Regions from separate parts of the Bacillus sp. TCT6 genome, predicted to be linked through region 1. Evidence: predicted binding sites of a transcription regulator. Region 1 holds the regulator's gene; each other region holds the start of a gene.

Region 1 (7,568 bases):
TACGTTTCCCCCGTTATATGATTACTCGCCGTATTTCCCCTAGCCCTCTTTTATCCCGAGAAATAAAAAAGGCTTCCATTGCATATATACATGGAAGCGTTCTATAAACAAAGACAAGTTTCCCCTCATCTTTATACAAACGCCTCGTAGTCAAGCCATTTACGGTAGCTAGGTAGAAACTTTCGGGCCATATCCCCGATATTATACGACGGCATAATATTCACTTTTCGTTTGAATTACATACTCATATTAACTCGAGGTAGTGTTTTTGTCAATTTAAAAACGAACAATTTTATAAATTTTTATATTTTCGTTCGTATTAATAGCAAAAACAAAAAGATCCATCTATTCACAAATGATAGATGGATCTTTTTTATTACAATACTATTCCCACTCAATAGTTGCTGGTGGCTTACTCGTTACATCATACACGATACGGTTAACGTGTTTTACTTCGTTTACGATACGAACAGAGATTTTCTCTAATACGTCCCAAGGGATACGTGCCCAGTCAGCTGTCATACCGTCGATAGATGTTACCGCGCGGATACCTACTGTGTAATCGTAAGTACGCTCGTCACCCATAACACCTACGCTACGCATGCCAGGAAGCGCAGTGAAGTATTGCCAGATTTCGCGGTCTAATCCTGCTTTAATAATTTCTTCACGTAAAATCGCATCAGATTCACGAACGATTTCTAATTTCTCTTCTGTGATTTCACCTAATACACGAATACCAAGACCAGGACCTGGGAATGGTTGACGCCATACGATTTCATCAGGAATTCCTAGTTCAGATCCTAATACACGTACTTCATCTTTAAATAACGTATTTAAAGGCTCAATTAATTTGAACTGCATGTCTTCTGGAAGTCCACCAACGTTATGGTGAGATTTAATTGTTTGTGCAGTTGCTGTACCACTTTCAACGATGTCTGTGTAAAGTGTACCTTGTGCTAAGAAGTCCATACCTTGTAATTTAGAAGCTTCATCATCAAATACGTAAATGAATTCATTACCAATGATTTTACGTTTTTGTTCTGGATCTTCTACACCTTTTAACTTGTTCATGAAACGTTCTTGTGCATCCACTTTAATAACGTTCATGTGGAAGCCTTCGCTGAATGTTTTCATAACGCCTTCCGCTTCACCTTTACGAAGTAAACCATGGTCAACGAAAATACATGTTAATTGATCGCCGATTGCTTTATGAATTAATACTGCTACAACAGAAGAGTCTACACCACCGCTAAGTGCGCATAGTACTTTTTTGTCTCCAACAGTTTCACGAATTTTCTCTAGTTCTACTTCGATAAAGTTCTCCATGTTCCATCCTTCAGAACAACCACATACACCGAATACGAAGTTTTTAATTAAATCGTTACCGTGCTCAGAGTGACGTACTTCTGGGTGGAATTGTACACCGTATAAGTTTTTCTCTTCATTGCTCATACCAGCAATTGGACAAGACTCACTTGTTGCGTCTACTACAAATCCTTCAGGTAAACCAGTTACTAAGTCGCCATGGCTCATCCATACAACTTGCTCTTCTGGAAGGTTCGCATATAATTTTGATTCGTTCTCTACTTTAAGAACAGCTTTTCCGTACTCACGGTGGTTGGCACGCTCTACTTTACCACCGAAGTGTTGTGTCATAAGCTGCATACCGTAACAGATACCGAAAATCGGTAATCCTAGTTCGAAGATTTTTTCATCACAATGTAATGCACCTTCACCGTATACGCTATTTGGTCCACCAGAGAAAATAATCCCTTTTGGATTCATTGCTTTAATTTCTTCTGCAGTAATTGTATGTGGATGAAGTTCACTGTATACACCGAACTCACGAATTCGACGTGCTATTAACTGATTGTATTGACTTCCAAAATCTAAAACGATAATTGTATCGTGTTGCTTCTTCAAAATAATCACCCCAACGTTAGTTCTCGTATATAAATATTTTCACCAATTTGGCGAAAAGCATTACTAATATAATAAAAAAAGCCAGTCCTCCGCCTCTAGTCTCATAACAAAGAAAAGGCAGGGGTCTGGCTTTATAAAGAAAGATAGTCTCCGCTCTTTATAAATATAAGACACACTGCCTTCATAGTCAGGTTGTTTACGGTAACCCGGTAGAGACTCTCAAACCATATCATTGAGGATATATGAAGGATCGTTTTATATTATCTTCCTAGATTCTAACAATGAAGTATCTATATGGTCAAGAGAGAAAGCGACAAAATTCTACAGAAATTCATTTCCTTTTCTAAAAAACATAAAAAAACATCCATTTCTATATAGAAATGGATGTTTTTTAGGGCAAACGGAATTACATCATTCCGCCCATACCGCCCATGCCCATGCCACCCATGTCAGGCATTGCTGGTGCATTTGGTTCTGGCTTGTCAGCTACTACAGCTTCAGTTGTTAAGAACATAGCTGCAACAGATGCTGCGTTTTGAAGTGCAGAACGAGTTACTTTAGCTGGATCTACGATACCAGACTCAAGCATGTTAACCCATTCGCCAGTAGCTGCGTTGAAACCAACGCCTACTTTTTCGCCTTTTAGACGCTCTACAACTACAGATCCTTCTAGACCAGCGTTGATTGCGATTTGACGAACTGGCTCTTCTAGTGCACGAAGTACGATGTTGATACCTGTTGCTTCGTCGCCTTCAGCTACGATAGAAGCTACTTTCGTGTATACGTTCATAAGTGAAGTACCACCACCTGCAACGATACCTTCTTCTACTGCTGCACGAGTTGAGTTAAGTGCATCTTCAATGCGAAGTTTGCGCTCTTTTAACTCAGTTTCAGTTGCTGCACCGACTTTAATTACTGCTACGCCACCTGCAAGTTTCGCAAGACGCTCTTGTAATTTTTCACGATCGAATTCAGAAGTTGTTTCTTCTAATTGCGCACGAATTTGACCGATGCGAGCTGCGATTTGCTCTGTATTTCCAATACCTTCAACTACAGTTGTGTTTTCTTTTGTAACAACAACTTTACCAGCGCGTCCTAAAGATTCAACTGTAGCAGATTTTAAGTCACGACCTAATTCTTCAGTGATTACTTCGCCACCAGTTAAGATTGCGATATCTTCTAGCATTGCTTTACGACGGTCACCAAATCCAGGAGCTTTAACAGCTACTACATTGAATGTACCACGAAGTTTGTTCACTACTAATGTAGCTAAAGCTTCGCCTTCTACATCTTCAGCAATGATAAGAAGTGGTTTACCTTGTTGTACCACTTGCTCTAATACTGGTAAGATTTCTTGAATGTTAGAAATCTTTTTGTCAGTAATTAAGATGTATGGGTTATCAAGAACTGCTTCCATTTTGTCAGAATCAGTAATCATGTAAGGAGATGCATATCCACGATCAAATTGCATACCTTCTACTACGTCTAATTCTGTTGTAAATCCTTTAGACTCTTCTAAAGTAATAACGCCGTCGTTACCAACGCGCTCCATTGCTTCAGCGATTAATTGACCTACTTCTTCGTCAGCTGCAGAAATAGCAGCTACTTGTGCGATAGAAGATTTGCCTTCGATTGGTTTAGAAATCGTTTTTAATTCTTCAATTGCAGCAGTAACAGCTTTTTCGATACCTTTACGAAGACCCATTGGGTTAGCACCAGCTGTTACGTTTTTAAGACCTTCACGAATCATAGCTTGCGCTAATACAGTTGCAGTTGTTGTTCCGTCACCAGCTACATCATTTGTTTTGCTAGCAACTTCTGCTACTAATTTCGCACCCATGTTTTCGAATGCATCTTCTAATTCGATTTCTTTTGCGATTGTTACACCATCATTTGTAATAAGTGGTGAACCAAATTTTTTCTCAAGTACAACGTTACGACCTTTTGGTCCAAGTGTTACTTTTACTGCGTTTGCAAGAGTGTCGACACCGCGAAGCATCGAACGACGTGCTTCTTCACTAAATTTAATATCTTTTGCCATAATAATTGACCCCCTTGGATTTTTTAAGATTTATATAATTAACCGATAACTGCTAAGATGTCACTTTCACGTAAAATCAAGTAGTCTGTACCTTCATATTTCACTTCAGTACCTGCATATTTTGAGAAGATGATAAGATCACCTGCTGCTACCTCTAAAGCAACACGCTCACCATTTTCAAGCACTCGACCAGTACCTACTGCAACAACTTTACCCTCTTGTGGTTTTTCTTTTGCAGTGTCTGGTAATACAATACCACTTGCTGTTTTTTCTTCTGCTTGAACAAGCTCAATTACAACGCGATCACCTAATGGCTTTAGCATGAACAATAACCTCCTCATTTTGTTATGTAAATTTTATTTATTAGCACTCAAGTCACCCGAGTGCTAACACACTTATAATAATAAATAATCTCAATTTCTTTTGCAAGTAAAAAAATCATAATTTTTTCGCAAATTACTATATAAACTTTCTATATAGAATACTGCCTTTACTATATGAATCGTTGTTTCCCCTACTCGTATGTTACAATATGAAAGACACCCTAAGTTGTTTTCGCTAAACGTACAACTTTTTCCTGTCTCCTACTTTAATTTAAAATACGTATTTACAAAAAAATCATAATTCGAATGAAAGTTTATATCGTAGATAACATATTTACATGTTATCCTACCTCATCTCATACACTAGAGTTAGAAAGGATGGTTAAACCATTTGAAGAAACAATACTGGTGGATTATCGTTACATACATTTTAATGCAATTATCTGGCGCTGTTGGATTACCACTTCTCCTAAAAACAGGACTCTATGATAATAGAGGATTTACCATTGAGGAAAAAGGACAAATCATAATGGGACACTGGGCAATTATTAGCTTCTTTGTTGCATTATGTATCGTACTTTGGTTACTTAGAACAGATATTCGCGACAGACATTTAGATGCAACGCGCTCTTCTGTTCCAGCTACAATTGGGTGGATTTTCATCGGATTATTCTTAGCTTTCTTTTCACAAATAGTTGCCGGTATGATCGAGATGCAGCTACTAGGAATTAAACAAGGTTCAGAAAATACAATGAAACTGATGGAAATTGCACGAACTACTCCTTGGTTCCTTATTGTTGTATCTATAATCGGACCTATCTTAGAAGAAATCGTATTTAGAAAAATTCTATTCGGTGCACTTTATAAGAAGTTCAACTTCTTTATTGCAGCTATCATTAGTTCACTTGTATTCGCAGCAATTCATTTTGATTTTACTCACTTATTGGTATACACTGCTATGGGGCTCGTATTCGCCTTCTTATATGTGAAGACGAAGCGCATTATCGTTCCTATTGCAGCTCATGTTGCGATGAATACATTAGTCGCTATTGGGCAAATTTTTATGAGCAATGAGCAAATTCAAGAAATGATTAAAGAAGCTGAAAAAATGCAAGGATTTATCGGAGGATTTTTTGTATGAGAAACTCACCATTGTTCATGGCCGCATTATACTTCCTTCTTGGATGTATCTTTACACGCTTCGCCATTACGAACGTGACAGATACAATCTGGAATGTGTGGACAATACTATTTGCAGTTATGGCAACAATTGATTTTAATTTGGCACTTCGCCTTATATTAGTTAAATTCACAAAGAAGAAACAATAATAAAACGCAGAGGTCGCTTCCTCTGCGTTTTATTGTGGATAGTTTTTCAAAAAGTAAACTAATGTTTGTAACTCTACAGCTAAATCAATATGATGAATTCTAATATTCTCTGATACGTTTAATCGTGCTGGTGTGAAATTCAAAATACCGTGCACGCTCGTTTCAGCTAATCTATCTGCTACAGCTTGTGCTACTGTAGCCGGTACTGTTAATATTGCCACTTGTATATCATTTGATAATCTCTCTTCTAATTCATCTAAATGATATACAGGAATGCCCCCGATTTCTGTTCCAACTTTCTCTTCACTAACATCAAATGCCATTTCAATTTTTGTATTATTGTTTTTCGTGAAATTATAATGTAAGAAAGCGGTCCCTAAATTACCTACTCCAATAAGTGCTACACGCGTTATATCATCTTGATCAAGTGTTTCGCGGAAAAATGATAATAAATAATTTACGTTATATCCATATCCCTTTTTCCCTAATGCTCCAAAATACGAAAAATCTCTTCGTATTGTTGCGGAATCTACTTTTACCGCTTCACTCAATTCGGCCGATGAAACACGCTGCTTACCAGAAAGAGATAAGTTTTGGATAAATCGATAGTATAGAGGCAATCTTTTAGCAGTGGCTTGTGGAATCTTTTGCTGATCCATATGACCTCTCCTCTCTTCCTATCTTTATTCATATACTTTAATCAAATACAGAAGTTTAGCACTCATTAAATTCCTTGTATAATAAAGAGAAGAAGTATTCTCTCTTTATTTTAAACTATACACTATTTTTAGTATGATTGAGAAATATAAACATGGCAAAGTTAAGAAATTATTTGAGGTGAGAACATTGATTTTATTACAAGTAAATGGACTTTCGAAATTATACGGTGCAGAAACAATTCTTGCAAACATAAAATTGGAAGTACAAACAAAAGATCGTATCGCATTAGTTGGAAGGAATGGAGCTGGAAAATCTACATTATTAAAAATTATCGCTGGTGAGTTATCACATGATGGTGGCGAAATTATAAAACCGAAAGATGTCTCAATCGGGTATTTAGCTCAAAATACTGGCCTAGAAACGTCTTTAACAATTTGGGATGAAATGCTAACCGTCTTTACCCACTTACAGCAAATGGAGACAAAACTTCGAAAGCTTGAGCAAGAAATGGGAAAAGAAGAAAACTTTTCAAACGAAGCTATATATGAAAGATTGTTAGCTGATTATGACCAATTGCAACTCAATTATAAAGATCAAGGTGGATATCAATACGAAGCGGATATTCGCTCCATTTTAAGCGGCCTTGGCTTCCCAGTTGAAACACACCAGACGACGATCTCTACTTTAAGTGGCGGGCAAAAAACAAGATTAGCTCTCGGGAAATTATTATTAACAAAACCAGACTTACTTATTTTGGACGAGCCTACAAACCATTTAGACATTGAAACATTAACATGGCTTGAGCAATATTTACAAGGTTATCCTGGCGCAATATTAATCGTTTCCCATGACCGTTATTTCTTAGACAAACTCGTTACACAAGTATATGAAATTTCGAATAAAGAAAGCAGACGATTTGTTGGTAACTACAGTAAATATTTAGACTTAAAATCAGCATTATATGATCAAGAAATGAAACGTTACGAAAAACAACAAGATGAAATCGCAAAACTTGAGGACTTCGTTCAAAAGAATATAGCTCGCGCTTCTACAACGAAACGTGCTCAAAGTCGCCGTAAACAACTAGACAGAATGGAATTATTAACGAGACCATTAGGGGATTCTAAGTCAGCATCATTCCACTTCGATATTGAAAAGCAAAGTGGAAATGATGTTTTACAAGTAAAAGATGCAACCATCGGCTATGAGGAGGACCCTATAATTGAACACGTAACTATGCGCTTAACTCGCGGAGATAGTGTTGCCTTAGTTGGTCCAAACGGAATTGGGAA
Region 2 (7,568 bases), 1.0 Mb from region 1:
TTATAGTTAATAACTACTTTCGCTCCCTCTTGTGCTAATGCTACTGTAATTGCTTTTCCAATCCCTTTTGCTCCACCTGTTACGATTGCTACTTTGCCATTTAATTGAACCATTTCTTTTCCCCCTTAAATGAATTTGTGAACGATTGTTATGAATCATTTTGGTACTCATACTGTAGAGTCCCTATATAATTATGTTTCGCCGTTTACACGTGAAAGAGATTCTCCCTCTCTCTTTTACCTGTTATAAACAAGCGCTTTTATCATTTTTTATTTTCCGGCTTATTCGCAGGCTTTATCTCTTCTTTTACAGGTACTTGTAGTTTAGCTAGTACTGCATTTTGCTTTTCTAGCAATTCTAAAATTTGATCTACTTTTGTTTCAAGCGTACGAATATCTTGTTTCACTTTCGTCACATCACGCTTTAATGTAGGAGCTTGTCCTAAAGAATCTACTTTCTCCTCTAGAAACTCCTCAATGTTATCTACTTTATTTTCTAAGTTAATAACAAGCGTAGCCACTCTTGCGATATCCTCTTTCGTCGGCACATTTACTTGTTCTAAATAGTTTTTTGTCGTATCATTTAATGCTTTTTGATAAAACAAATTCAAATCTAGAACGCTGCCCATCCAAGCAGAATATTCTTCTGTTTTAATTGTTTCATTGAGCGCTTTTCCCCAAAATGTTTCGGTTTGTTCATAAGCATTTTTCCATGCTTGTAGTGGATCGAATTTTTGATCAATCACTTTACCTACACTCCCTTTTTCGTTTTTGAAACAATTCAACCTATTCACTATTTTCTAATATTCTGAATAAAACTTCAAGTCTATATTTTATTTTTTTCTATTTTCTAACAAATGTGTTGACTTTAAAAACAGATAGGTGTAAATTGCACTTATAAGCAAAAAATTCCATCTAACTGATTCATGAGGTGATGCACAATCATGCTACAAAATGAACCAGAACAACGCGAAAGTTTGGAGAACAACCAAGCGAAACAACCAAACTCCATGCCAAAAAACTTCTTAGTTCCCTTCTTACTTCTCTGTCTAAAAGACTGGAGTCTTCATGGTTACAAACTTATTCAAATGCTAATGGATATCGGCTTTTCTTCTGTTGACCAAGGTAATGTTTATAGAACACTACGCAAATTAGAAAAAGAAAACCTTATTTCTTCTACTTGGGATACAAGCGATGGAGGGCCGGCAAAAAGAATTTATTCTTTAACTGAATATGGAGAGCAATATTTAACAACATGTGCGACTTCTTTTGAACATTATCAAAATATGTTGCGAACGTTTTTCACGTTATACACCAATGCATTCTTTCCATTTTCTACTTCTCCAGAAAAGGATGAAAAGGATTCTTCATCTTCACCTGGTGGTACAGCAGAGTAATCTGCGTTCACAATATGCAAAAAAACATTTGGGGGTCAAACAATGGAAACTAAACCATACGAATTAGTCGATGCATTTTGGAAAAACTGGTCTCAATCACTTTCCCTTTTCTCTTCAGCTGGAAAACAATTAGAGCAACTTACTTTAGAAACATTAAAACAACAACAAGACGCTTTGCATAAATTAACATCAGGAGTAGATGAACTAGAAAAAGAACTACAACAACTCACTGCTCAGTTCAATAACCAATATACAGATTACGTGAAACAATTAACTGGAAACTCCTTAAATGATCAAATTAACGAGTGGCAAGACAAGTGGAAGGAACTTTCTGCTCATATGCAGCAACTTACTGTTTCTCCTACAAAAACATCTTTGTCAATCCTTACACAAACAAGCGGTCAATTTGAAGAAACAACAAAACAATTTATTGAGCAACAACAATTACAACGTGAAGAGGCTCAAAAACAGTTAGAGGGTTTTTTGGAAGAGTTCAAGTCAAAACAGTTGGAACTCGCAAAAAAGTTCGAGGAAAATTCAAAAAATCTATTTACTTCCATCAAGTAAGAAAAATGTGGGAGCTAACTGCAGCACAAACAAAACTCTTTCTTCCTCCTACTACATCAAGATGGCTAGCATTTTTCGATATGGAAAAGAAGGAGGACAAAATGAATCCATTTCAAGAAGCACAAACTGTTCCGGAGCTTCGTTATGATGAGATTCAAGTCGGTGATCAAGCATCCCTTACAAAAACAATTACGGATGAAGATGTTATCAATTTTGCAAAATTGACTGGAGATGTGAATCCTATTCATATTTTAGATTCTTTTGCAAAAACAACAATGTTTAAAGAACGTATTGCTCACGGTATGCTCGTTTCGAGTTTTATTTCTACCATCCTTGGAACGAAACTCCCAGGCAAAAATACGATTTATTTATCCCAAAATGTTTCATTCCGTGCCCCTGTCAAAATCGGTGATACACTTCGTGTTGTGGCAGAGGTTATTAAGAAGCGTGACGATAAAAAAATCATTACGTTGCAAACAAACATATATAATCAATCAGATGATATTGTCGTGGAAGGAACAGCGACAATACTAAAAAAAGAGTAGCAAATTTGCTACTCTTTTTTCTATCCAAGAACTTCTAATCGCACCGATTACTTCCGCGTATGACTACGTCATTTCCACATAAAATAACGTTACCAGTTTAGATAAGAACTTAGCTGAACTGGACTACTCATAAGGATGTGTATCAACATGGTAAAAACAAACAAATTATTAGTTCCAGGTGCAGAGCAAGCGCTTGAACAATTTAAATATGAGATTGCACAAGAATTTGGTGTAAGCTTAGGGTCTAATACAGCATCTCGTTCTAACGGTTCAGTTGGCGGTGAAGTAACAAAACGTCTTGTTGCTTTAGCACAACAACAATTACGTGGATAATAATATAACATATGGCTTAGAGGCAGATATTCTCTGCCTCTTTCTATTTTCAACATACATAATAGTGCTTTTTCACATACTAATCAAAGCAAAATGAAAGGAGCGATATGTGAAATGAAACGGATTAATATTAGCATGAGCCCTCCCCGCGTTCTTACTTTATCTTTTCTTCTATTATCAGTTGTCGGCACATGCTTATTAAAACTGCCCATTGCTACGACAACGTCCATTTCATGGCTCGATGCCTTATTTACAACCGTTTCCGCTTGTACTGTTACTGGGCTTGGTGTTGTAGATACCGGAAAAATGTTTACTTTATTTGGACAATGTGTCATTTTAGCGCTTATACAAGTTGGCGGGCTTGGCATTATGAGCTTTGCTGTCTTAATTGCGATTATGCTCGGAAGAAAAATCGGTCTTCAAAACCGTATTTTATTACAACAAGCATTAAATCAAACGAATATCGGCGGCGTCATCCGTCTTGCCAAATCGTTATTTTTATTCTCTTTTACAGTCGAATGTATCGCTACTTTAATTCTTTCTTTTGAGTGGGTACCAAAATATGGGGTTACCAAAGGGATCTATTATAGTTTTTTCCATTCAATCTCAGCCTTTAACAATGCTGGTTTTTCTGTGTGGAGCGATAATTTAATGTCCCATTCTCATAGCATTCTTGTCAATTTCGTCATTTCCTCTCTCATCATTTTAGGTGGAATAGGTTTTACAGTAATCGTAGACATAAAAAGAAAGAAAAACTTTAAAAACCTTACACTACATTCAAAACTTATGCTTTCTTCTACTCTAATCGTCAACATTATTGCTACCCTTTTTATTTTTATATTCGAGTTCCATAACTCCCTTTCTATGAGAGGTTTTACCCCATTTGAAGAAGGAATAGCCTCTTATTTTCAAGCAATTTCAACGCGAACTGCCGGGTTTAATACAGTTGATATTTCTACATTGTCAAAACCTTCCCTCCTATTAATGATGCTCCTTATGTTTATTGGTGCTGGTAGCGCTTCAACGGGTGGTGGGATTAAGTTAACAACATTTTTAATCATATTTTTTGGCGTATTTAAATTTCTACAAGAACAAGAGGATATTGTCGTATTTAAAAAGTCCATTAAAGATACTCTCATTGTCAAATCATTAACTATTACTATTATTTCCATTTCATTTATCTTTTTTGCTATTTTAATTTTGAGTATTACTGAGCGAGTTCCTCTATTGATGAGTGCTTTCGAAGTATTTTCAGCATTTGGGACTGTTGGCCTCAGTATGAACTTAACACCCCACTTAACTATAATCGGAAAAGCTATTATTATCTTTATGATGTTTTTTGGGAAAATGGGTCCTTTAACATTGGCTTTTTCATTTGCTCGTAAAAAGAACCGGAAAATAAAATATCCGAATGAAGATATTTTAACAGGTTGACAACCGTAGAAATTATCCATATAATGAGAATACAATAGCATATCTCCAAAGGGGAGTAGCGTCCAAGAAAATTTCTTGGAAACAAAGTCGTCATTACGTAGAACTTAGTTCTTCCGGCTTTGTTGGCATTTTCATTACATATGTCTAGCAAGACCTTTGCCTATTAACGGCAGAGGTCTTTTTTGTATTCATTTCCAGATTCTTCCAAAGTTAATAGGCAGGAGTATGGGGAAACTAAATAGTGGGGAAATTCTTCACTTATTTAGAACTTATAGAAATGAGAGGAGAATGTACATGGATGTATCATTATTATTGGAGTATGGTTGGGTATTACTCATCCTAATTGCACTTGAAGGAATTTTAGCGGCTGATAACGCTCTTGTTCTTGCAATTATGGTAAAACATTTACCAGAAGAAAAACGAAAGAAAGCACTATTTTATGGATTAGCGGGGGCATTTGTTTTCCGATTCGGATCGTTATTTATGATTTCGTTCTTAGTCGATGTATGGCAAGTGCAAGCAATCGGTGCCATCTACCTTATGTTTATCGCTGGTAATCACTTATTTAAAACGTATGTTAAAAAGAATACGGATGAAGAAACTGAAGAAAAAGAAGCAAAGAAAAAACAAGAGAACTTTTGGTGGACTGTATTTAAAGTTGAGGTTGCTGATATCGCCTTCGCAGTTGATTCAATTTTAGCTGCTGTTGCACTAGCAATGACTTTACCAAAAACAGGATTAGGTACAATTGGTAGTCTTGATACTGGGCAATTCGTTGTTATCTTTGTGGGTGGACTTATCGGATTAATCATTATGCGATTTGCAGCAACTGCTTTCGTACAAATCTTAAAACGTAAACCAGGACTTGAAACTGCAGCATTCTTAATTGTAGGTTGGGTTGGTGTAAAGCTAGCAGTTTATACATTAGCACACCCTGCATTAAATGTAATTCCACATTCATTCCCAGAATCCACTCCGTGGAAGCTTACATTCTGGATTGTATTAGTCGGAATCGCAGTTGGTGGTTGGTTCTTCTCAAAAGAAGTAGAAGTAAAAGTAGAAAAGAATTTAGACGAAAAAGCGCTGTAATTACAGCGCTTTTTCTTTTTGCTTTCTTCCTCTCAATATCCAGAAAAAATTCCATTATACTATCTTTTGCAAACGCTTTCTCAATATATGTATGTCCTTTTTGTGAAACATTGCACAAACTTATTGAAAGTGAGAACAATTCCATGTACTTTATTCATATAAGGAGTATTTATAGAAGATTTACTAAAGGAGCGTATTACTCATGCTAGAACAAGGACTAGATTATGTTGTCAAACTGGCTAAAAGCAAAAAGAAAATGCTAGATATAAACCCAATGCAATATTTCATTCGTGCTGCACTTGCGGGTATTTATATCGGTTTTATTATTGTACTATGTTTTAAATTAGGTAATTTTTTTCACATTGCAGATTCACCAGCAACTTATTTAGCTGCTTCTATGTTTTTCGGGATTGCTCTCGTACTTATTATATATGGTGGTGCTGAATTGTTTACTGGAAACACAATGTACTTTACTGTAGCAACTTTAAGAAAGGAAACAACGATTTCTGATACACTGCGTAACTGGGTTGCTTGTTACGCAGGTAACTTAGGTGGCGCGTTATTCTTTGCCTTACTATTTTACGCAACTGGAATTTTTGAAGCAATTGATCACGGTCACTTAATGAGTAAAGTCGTTGAAGGAAAGATGAACACACCTACAATGCAGTTATTCTTTAAAGCCATTTTATGTAACTGGCTCGTATGTCTTGCTTGCTTCTTACCTTCTCAGGTCAAAGGTGACACAGCAAAAATAATGGTCATGATGCTACTTGTTTTCACATTCTTCTTATCTGGTTACGAACATAGTATTGCAAACTTATCACTCTTTGCTTTATCTTTAGTTTCACCGCATCCTGAGACAATTTCTTTTTCAGGTGCTATTCATAACTTAATTCCTGTTACAATCGGTAACATTATTGGCGGATCAGTATTTGTCGGTATGGTATACCACTACTTAACTAAGAAAACACCTGACGTTCAACAGGAAGAAACTGAAATCGCAGCAGCTCAACAAGAAGAGATTATTCCTTTACAAGCACATATGAAACATTAAAAACTCCAAAGTTTTACTTTGGAGTTTTTAGCTTCCCACATATTTAACAACAAGGTGAGGATTAATTTCTCCTTCTTCCTTTCCCTTATCCAATCTTTGTTTCATCTTATGCATACCGATGATATCATTCGTATGAAGGTGAATTTCATTTACATATAACCCTTCTGTACAAAAGGCTTCTACAAAATCTAGTCCACTTTTTTCTCCCCATCCCATATTAAAATCAAGGGAAAGAATATTCACACCATAATCCCGAACCATTTGTAAGGTACATTCTACTGTAGTTGCCGGCACATACCCGAACGGACAACTTCTTTGATCATCCATATATACGTTCATTTTCTATTCCCTCTCTACTTTGAATATGCGACCAATACATAACATATTGCCCCAAGGCTAATAAAAGGACCAAATGGAATGGGCTTTCGTACTTCTATACGCTTTAATACGATCCCAATCCCGAAAAAACAAAGACTAAAACAAGATGCTAAAAATAAAATGATAAAAACTCCCTTCACTCCTACTATAAACCCAAGCAACGAAAGTAGTTTTATATCTCCACCGCCAAGCCCTTCTGGATACATCTTTTGCATGCAATATAACAAAATGAATATAACACCACTACCAACTATACTATCTGTCCAAGTAACTAATTGTACAAAAACACTTTCGAGAATGAGTAAAACGGCAAATGAAATTAAAATACAATCAGGAATTAACATATATAAGTAATCTGTAAGTGAAATAATAAGAAGTAGCGAAAAGAGGGATAAAATGATAATAAGCTCTCGTTCTATTCCAATCATATACACGGTAAGAAGAAATATACTTCCTGTTATACATTCAAATGCTACATACATAATCGGAATTTGCCTCTTACAATTCGTACAACAGCCTCTTTGTATATAAAATGAAATGATGGGGATTAGTTCTTTTGGCCTTAGCACATATTTACAATAATGACAATGTGAACGCGGGGTAATGATAGACTCCCCTAATGGAACCCTCATCGCAACTAACATAAAAAATGAACCAAACACCATCCCTGCTAACAGTGCATATAAATAAGTGAACATCCCTTCCTCTCCTTTCCCAAAAAACATAGCAAAAAAAGGAGAGAACTTCTACTTCATATTATCCATTATTCTAC
Region 3 (7,568 bases), on a different contig from region 1:
AGCGTAAGAAAAAACAAGTGTATACGGAAAAGAAAAAGGGTATTACGTACTCAGAGAAAAGCAAACGATTAACTGGTATGAACATTTATGTTACCAATACACCTTTGGAATGGGTTCCGATGGAACAAATACATGATTTTTATTCCCTCCGCTGGCAGATTGAAATTATCTTTAAAACTTGGAAATCCTTATTTCAAATTCATGATTGGCACAATATCAAACGAGAGCGATTAGAATGCCACATTTATGGAAAACTCATCGCTATTTTTCTATGTTCTTCTACTATGTTTAAGATGCGACAGTTAATTTTAAGGAAGAAGAAAAGAGAATTAAGCGAATATAAAGCCATTGGAATGATTCAAGACCACCTATACATTCTTTATCAAGCTATACAGCAAAACACCCGAGAAATAACAAAAATTTTAATTCGCCTGTTCCATCTTCTACAGAAGAACGGACGGAAATCTCACAAATATGAGAAGAAAACTGTCTTTGATATTATGGGTGTTGTGTATGAGTATAGTGGATTGAGGAAACAAAAGAAAATTGCATAATTAAAAAAGTGAGACCCATTAGGGTTTATTTGGTATGCGCATTTTTAAGAGTATACTTTTATTTTAACAATGTTTTAACCCGGCTGAACAAGAGTTCAATTTGTTTACACTCTTAAGTTGATGGGCATGGGATTATATCAGGAACTGGTATTTCCATAGATGAAATGAGAATGCATATTAGGAAGGCGAAAGAAAAGATTCGGAATACTGGTTATATTGGAGTAAATGTCCTTTTTGCAATGAATGATTTTGCTGAAAAAATGAAAGCAGCCATTGAAGAAAAAGTTGATTTCATCATATCTGGTGCTGGTATTTCACGAGATATGTATACTTGGGGGAAAAATGCTGACATATCAGTTATTTCAATAGTTTCCTCAGCTAAACTGGCTAGATTATCTGAACGCTTGGGTGCGGCCGCTGTTGTAGTAGAGGGACATGAAGCAGGAGGACATCTGGGTACCGATCGACCTCTATTCGATATATTACCAGAAGTAGTGGCAGCAGTCGAAATTCCCGTGATTGCTGCTGGAGGAATTATGACTGGGAAAGATATTGCTCGTGCCTTAAAGATGGGTGCATCTGGTGTGCAAATGGGTACAAGATTCGTTGCAAGTAATGAGTGTGACGCACCACTATCCTTTAAGGAAAAATATATAAACGCTCGATTAGAAGATACTATATTAGTCAAAACAACTGTCGGTCTCCAAGGTCGTGCGGTTAAAAATAACTTTACTAAATTAATAGCTGATAATAATAAAAAAATAAAAAAGTGTATAAATTGCTTAAAAAACTGTTCTTATCGTTTCTGCACGCTAGATTCTTTGATAACCTCTATGGATGGTGATTGTGAAAACGGTCTTGTTTTCGCAGGTGCACGAGTAAATGAAGTCAAAGAGATTTTGCCCGTCCAAACAATTATTAACAATATTATGATGGAATATAGAGCATGTATTTAAGGTAGCATCCATGTATAGTTCTTTAAAAAATATTTAATGTTTTAAATTCTTATTTTCCTGACGATACATCAACTAATAATTATGGGCATTATTGATCATAAAAAAGAACACCTACAAATGCTGTAGGTGTTCTTTTTTATTTATAATTGGATAATTTCTCTTATTTCTTCTATAGGTAACTTCGTAAATTTCGCAATATCCTCTACAGACATTCCGTTTTTATACATACCACATACTAATTGTATACGCTCGGCTTTTTTTCCTTCTTCAATACCCTTTTCAATACCTTTTTTGATTCCTTGCTCCTCTGCATGAGCAAACTTTGCAGCTTCATCCATTAGGGTTTTTTCCCTCGCTTCATAGGCTTGTCTGAAAGTCGAATCTTGACTCATTCGCTCCCACTTATTCATTGCTTTTTGTAAAATCGGATCTTGATTCATCGCAATGTCCTCCAATGTTTGAGTTAAGTGTTCATCTTCATTTGCCGGAAGTAATAACAGCCAACGAACAAATGAATCTTCCCACGGATTAACCTTCTCTTCCCGCCATTGTTCCATTAATTTAGGAAGCTCTATAACATGAATCTCTATATCATCACTAAACTGCTTTTGCTGTTGTATATTCCATAGCTTTCCCGTTGTATGAAATTCCTCATATTCAGGGGAAAGTACGAAGTTCAACAAATTAATAGTAATTGTTTTACGAAGAGAGCTGTACGGCATCCCTTTTTGTAACTGTGAAGTATATAATTTCCCCCAGTAATACAAACTTCGTTTAATCATGTCGTGATTATTATTCAGCTGAATTTCTACGTTTACTTTAGTACCCGTGTCTAATGTGGCTGAGACATCTAAGATTGATAATTTATCATCCTCATGTTCTCGATGTAAATGTGGATCCTCTAATTGTAGCGACATAATAGGTGATTCTAATGAATTCTTTAGCATGGCATTTAAAAATGTGATAAGAATATCCTCACTACCACTTGTCCCAAATAATTGCTTAAAAGCAAAATCAATTCGTAAATTTACTAATGACATGGTCATGACTTTCCTCTTTCTGTCTAAGAAATTCTCTTTTCTTTATTGTACATAAAAATTAGGTAATCATGCAAATAGGAACATTTACAAAAGATAGCGCTATCATTCTTTTCAAAAATATATATTCATTAGAAGATAGAGGTAAAATTAATAGTTAATTTGGTGAATTATAACATATATTATCTTTAAATAATACCCATTTGAAAAAACAATGGATTATTTGTTACACAATTGTTAAATTTAGGGATATAAAAAGGCTTTCTATATAAAAAATAGAAAGGTGATGGTGTACGGATAAAATATAAGGGGGATTTATATTATGTTTTCAAAAAAACAAAAATTAGTAACAGTGGTTACCACTCTGACGCTAGGATGTGGATTAGTTTTCGGATTAACTCCTACTTCTGCAGATTCTATAAGTAATCCTACTCCTATTAAGGAAGAACAAGTAAGAATACAGATACCTTTTACTGGATATGTTATTTCAGCAGATGATAATTATTTAGTTATAGCTGACACTAATACAAAAGAGGAGGCACTTTCTTATCAAAATAATTGGTGGGAATTAGCTTCTCAGAATAAAATTTTACGTGTTCCTATTACTAGCAAGGATAACTATAGCGTAGGTGAAAAACTAAATATATTTTCCGTAGGATGGACTCACTCTATTCCACCAATCGCTGTTATGCCTGTTATCGAAAAAATAATTGAATAAATTATATATTTTTTACAAAAGAAGATAGCCATTACAAATGGCTATCTTCTTTTAAACTCATTTATTCTAAATTGGACTAAAGAATTCTTGTTTGTAACTATCTTTATAAATTTATGCTATAACAACACTTGTGCACTTTTTTATTTACTGAACTATGCCTTGTTCTTCCTTCTTCATAGCTCTAATGGATTGAGCTACTTTAACCATCATAGAACATTCTATTCTCTTTCGGAAGATTTTACAGCTGAACTCATGTGTTCCCTTAAGAGAACCCGTTGCATGTATTGTATTAGCTGGACAACCGCCACTACAGTAAAGCTGTGCCCAACATTCCTGACATTCCGGTTTTGAATAGCAATTACTTTCCTTAAACTGAGACTGTATCTCTGCTTTTGTAATGCCATCCCATATATTCCCCATACTATATTCTTCTTCTCCCACATACTGATGACAAGGAAATATCTCCCCCCACGGGGTAATAGCTAGATATTCAGTCCCAGAACCGCAACCAGAAATTCTTTTTTGAACGCACGGACCTTCTGAAAGGTCGAGCATGTAATGATAAAATGTAAAACCATTTCCTTTTTCCTCACGGTTTAGCATTTCTTTCGAGAGAATTTCATACTGATTATAAATTTCCAGCAGGTCTTCTTCACAGAGCGCATATGGTTCTTGGGGATTACAGATAACAGGTTCCATTGAGATTTTGTTAAAACCTAAGTCAGCGATGTGATAAATATCATTGGTAAAATCAACATTATTATGGGTATAGGTTCCACGTACATAGTATTCTTTATCTCCAAGCTTCTCAACAAACTCCTGGAACTTTGGAGCGATATGATTATAGCTACCTTTCCCATTGATAGTTTTACGAAGATAATCATGAACTTTTTTTCTTCCATCAAGACTTAATACAACATTGTGCATTTCTTGATTTAAGAATTCAGTAATTTCATCATTAAGCAGCATACCATTTGTAGTAAAGGTAAAACGAAAAGTTTTTTTGTACTCTTTTTCTTTATTTCTTGCATAGGCGACAATCTGTTTGACAGTTTTCCACGCCATGAGTGGCTCCCCACCAAAAAAATCAACATCAAGATTTCGATGATTACCTGAGTTTTCTAATAGAAAATCTATGGCTCTTTTTCCAACCTCAAAACTCATTATGGCTCTATTTCCATTGTATTTTCCTTGGCTAGCAAAGCAGTATTCACACGACAGATTACATGTATGCGCGACATTAAGGCAAAGAGCCTTTACATAAGTGGGACGATTTATCAAATCAATTGAAAGGTCCCTATAATCATCTTCGGTAAAAAGCTTCCCATCTCTTTTTAGTTCTTCAATATCCGCAATTGTTTCTCGAATTTCCTTCTTGGAAACGTGGAAATCATATTTATACTTTTCCTGCATTATTGACAGGATTTCTTCCCTAGTAGTATTCTGATATAGCATAATTATTTCATAAGCAAGATCGTCAACGACAAGTACGGATTCGCTATAAGTATCTAACACGATATTGTATCCATTTAATTTATATTGATGAATCATACTGGATAACCAAACTCCTTTTTCATAAAGATGGCCACCTAAATAAAATATAATTGAATACTATACTTCTTGTTTCCTATTTATTGTATTTTCACACTTTTGATTTGCAACTCCACATGAGGTTTTACAAACAGACTGGCAAGATGTCTGACATGCACCACACCCACCATGTTTTATAGTATCTTGCAGTTTACAAGTGCTCAGTGTTATAATTCTTTTCATTGTTTATAACCTCCTTTTGAAATAATTTTGAAGAACTAAGGTATATGATTGTGATTTTTTTCACAATCATATACCTTAGTTCTTCAATTTCCCACAAATTATTACTAATATACTTATATATTAACGAACTACTTTATTTTACTTTCCTTTCTTTTAACCTTAATTTAAAATATCACGAGAAGGTTAAATATTATCTATTTAACAGTTACATATCGCAAAGCTACATATAGAATAATATTTATTGTAATTATTTATACATTCATAAATACGGTACGTGAAATTACAATATTTATCTTATAATAAATATGGGCGTTTATAACTTTGTGCTACAACTATAAAAAGTCAATCCCATTGGAATTGACCTTTTATAAACTGTGGCAACAGAAGGATGTCATAAAACTAGGATTTGATATTGTAGCATTTCACTTGTGAAAAGTATAACATGATTAACTAAGAATAGATGTGTCAATCCTTGGAACATTAGCTATAACTTAATTTTTTGAGTATATATAATAGTTAGTGGGCTATAGAATTCATCCTATATCACTATTAATAATTAGCGTTTTTTAATAATAAAAAAGGATGTCTAAAAAAATTCTATTTTTTAGACATCCTTTTTATCTATTTTATTAATAATCCTGTAGGAGTAACTTGATATGTTTTTTTCTTGCCTACAAATTCCTGTTTACTATTCTCAAGATTAGTAAGTGTGGCACGGGTCTTTTCCTTCTGTGCTTCTCCCTCTATATGAGTAAACTCTATATAATCCCCTACCTTAACTGGAACGGTTTGGCTTTCAGCATTTTGTTGTCTATTTCCTACAATTTCTTTATTGTACAATATATTGCCCGATGAGTTTTGAACTTTAATGCTTGCATACGTACTAGTAAAATAGGAATGGGGGATACCCGCTTCTAATTTAATCTGCATTTTTTCTGTTGCTCTGTTATATTCTATTTTCGCGATTTCCCGATCATTATATCCCTTTAATGACCAAGCGAATTGATTTCCATCTAAAACCGTTGTTTCTGGCATTTTCTCTACTTTCTTCAAGCCTTCTTTTGTAACTTGATACCTCGCTGTCTTTCCAATGGTTTCATTTTTGTTATTTTCAAGGTTAGTTAAAGTCGCTCGCGTTTTTTCCTTTGTTGCTTCTCCTTCTATATGGGTAAATTCAATGTAATCCCCTACCTTGACGGGCACAATTTGGCTTTCAGCATTTTGTTGTTTATTTCCCACGATTTCCTTATTGTACAGAACGTTGCCAGAAGAATTCTGGACCTTAATACTCGCATACGTACTAGCAAAGTAGGAATGTGGTACACCTGCTTCTAGTTTGACCTTCATCTCTTCTACCGTTTTATCATAATCTACTTTTGCAAATTCTCTATCACTATATCCTTTTAATGACCACGCAAACTTGTTTCCTTCTAAAATTGTTGCTTCTGGCATTTTTTCTACTTTCTTCAGGCCTTCCTTTGTAACTTCATATATGGCTTTTTTTCCAAAGCTCTCTTGTTTACTATTATCTACATTTGTAAGAGTAGCCCTATGTACACCTTCTAGATGTGTTAACTCGATATAATCGCCTACTTTGACTGGAACTTTTTGCGATTCAGCATTTTGTTGTTTGTTTCCATAAATGTCTTTATTGTATACTACTTTTCCTGTTGCATTTTGTACTTTAATACTCGCATACGTTTCATTAAAATAATGATGCGGTACGCCTGCTTTTAAGTCGATTTGCATTTCTTCTGTTGACTTATTGAAATTAATTTTTGCAAACTCAAAATCACTAATTCCTTTTAGTGACCATGCAAACTGCTTTCCTTCTAAAATACTAGAAGAGTTCGGTATATCTGAATTAAAACCTAAGTTATTTAATATAGATTTTAAATCAGGTAAAACACCTATTCTATCATTCCAAGGATCTTGAGATTGTGTTCCTGTATTTGGATTACTTAAAATATTTCTTAATTCGGCTGGTGTATAAGGAGAACCTCGATGTTCTTTAGCAATACCTTGAATCGAGGTTGCTGCCCCGGCAATAATTGGTGAAGCACTTGATGTTCCACTAAATGTTGATGTATATAAATTTGTAGTATTTTGATTTGGATTTGCTGATGTTGTATCAACATTTTCTCCCCATCCATATACATCTAATCGACTTCCATAATTTGAAAACCATAAACGTTTATGTGGAACAGTTGATGATCCCGCCCCAACCATAATAGCACCTGAATCCTTGAAGTCTGGACTATTTCGATTTAAGATCTTTTTTCCATTACGATCTTTAAAATTATCTAAGTCGTTTGAACCATTTGCGCCAGCTTCTATAATAATAATCCCTTTATCTGCACCAACACGAATTGCATCAAAAATATCTGGATGTACTTCTACAGGTAAATATTTATCCCCATACCCATCATATGAAGCTTGTGCCTCTAATAAAAGAACATCCCCTGATTGTAAATTATGTACAGCACTTAAAATAGCATCTGCTGTATTATAAATTCCATTATCCCTAATT

What was found. Region 1 encodes Rex, which represses fermentation and respiration genes when NADH is low (regulators of the CRP and FNR family bind a similar motif). Its sites were predicted from a motif close to TTGTGAAATATTTCACAA; they were not measured.
Region 2: a site for Rex is predicted at 5,465-5,482, ahead of AC0ONG_RS05250 (formate/nitrite transporter family protein). Genes of this name have one in related genera too.
Region 3: a site for Rex is predicted at 5,087-5,104, ahead of scfA (six-cysteine ranthipeptide SCIFF). Genes of this name have one in related genera too.

Annotation. Positions count from the first base shown of each region.
Region 1 covers NZ_JBVYHX010000001.1:4,104-11,671, reverse strand. Annotated here, with positions in the region: purine riboswitch at 128-229, opposite strand; gene guaA (glutamine-hydrolyzing GMP synthase) at 385-1,923, opposite strand; purine riboswitch at 2,088-2,189, opposite strand; gene groL (chaperonin GroEL) at 2,330-3,964, opposite strand; gene groES (co-chaperone GroES) at 4,003-4,287, opposite strand; gene AC0ONG_RS00040 (CPBP family intramembrane glutamic endopeptidase) at 4,679-5,428, shown strand; gene AC0ONG_RS00035 (YdiK family protein) at 5,425-5,616, shown strand; gene AC0ONG_RS00030 (redox-sensing transcriptional repressor Rex) at 5,646-6,275, opposite strand; gene AC0ONG_RS00025 (ABC-F family ATP-binding cassette domain-containing protein) at 6,463-7,568, shown strand, end outside.
Region 2 covers NZ_JBVYHX010000001.1:1,044,467-1,052,034, reverse strand. Annotated here, with positions in the region: gene AC0ONG_RS05290 (acetoacetyl-CoA reductase) at 1-113, opposite strand, end outside; gene phaR (polyhydroxyalkanoic acid synthase subunit PhaR) at 263-745, opposite strand; gene phaQ (poly-beta-hydroxybutyrate-responsive repressor) at 944-1,396, shown strand; gene phaP (polyhydroxyalkanoic acid inclusion protein PhaP) at 1,439-1,963, shown strand; gene AC0ONG_RS05270 (MaoC family dehydratase) at 2,065-2,508, shown strand; gene AC0ONG_RS05265 (alpha/beta-type small acid-soluble spore protein) at 2,656-2,841, shown strand; gene AC0ONG_RS05260 (TrkH family potassium uptake protein) at 2,956-4,275, shown strand; yybP-ykoY riboswitch at 4,314-4,487, shown strand; gene AC0ONG_RS05255 (TerC family protein) at 4,570-5,364, shown strand; gene AC0ONG_RS05250 (formate/nitrite transporter family protein) at 5,567-6,418, shown strand; gene AC0ONG_RS05245 (cyclic-phosphate processing receiver domain-containing protein) at 6,446-6,757, opposite strand; gene AC0ONG_RS05240 (prepilin peptidase) at 6,772-7,494, opposite strand.
Region 3 covers NZ_JBVYHX010000002.1:117,327-124,894, forward strand. Annotated here, with positions in the region: partial or broken gene AC0ONG_RS27550 (IS4 family transposase) at 1-554, shown strand, start outside; partial or broken gene AC0ONG_RS27555 (NAD(P)H-dependent flavin oxidoreductase) at 677-1,510, shown strand; gene AC0ONG_RS27560 (Rpn family recombination-promoting nuclease/putative transposase) at 1,651-2,556, opposite strand; gene AC0ONG_RS27565 (DUF3221 domain-containing protein) at 2,870-3,265, shown strand; gene scfB (thioether cross-link-forming SCIFF peptide maturase) at 3,410-4,816, opposite strand; gene scfA (six-cysteine ranthipeptide SCIFF) at 4,877-5,038, opposite strand; gene AC0ONG_RS27580 (putative mucin/carbohydrate-binding domain-containing protein) at 5,660-7,568, opposite strand, start outside.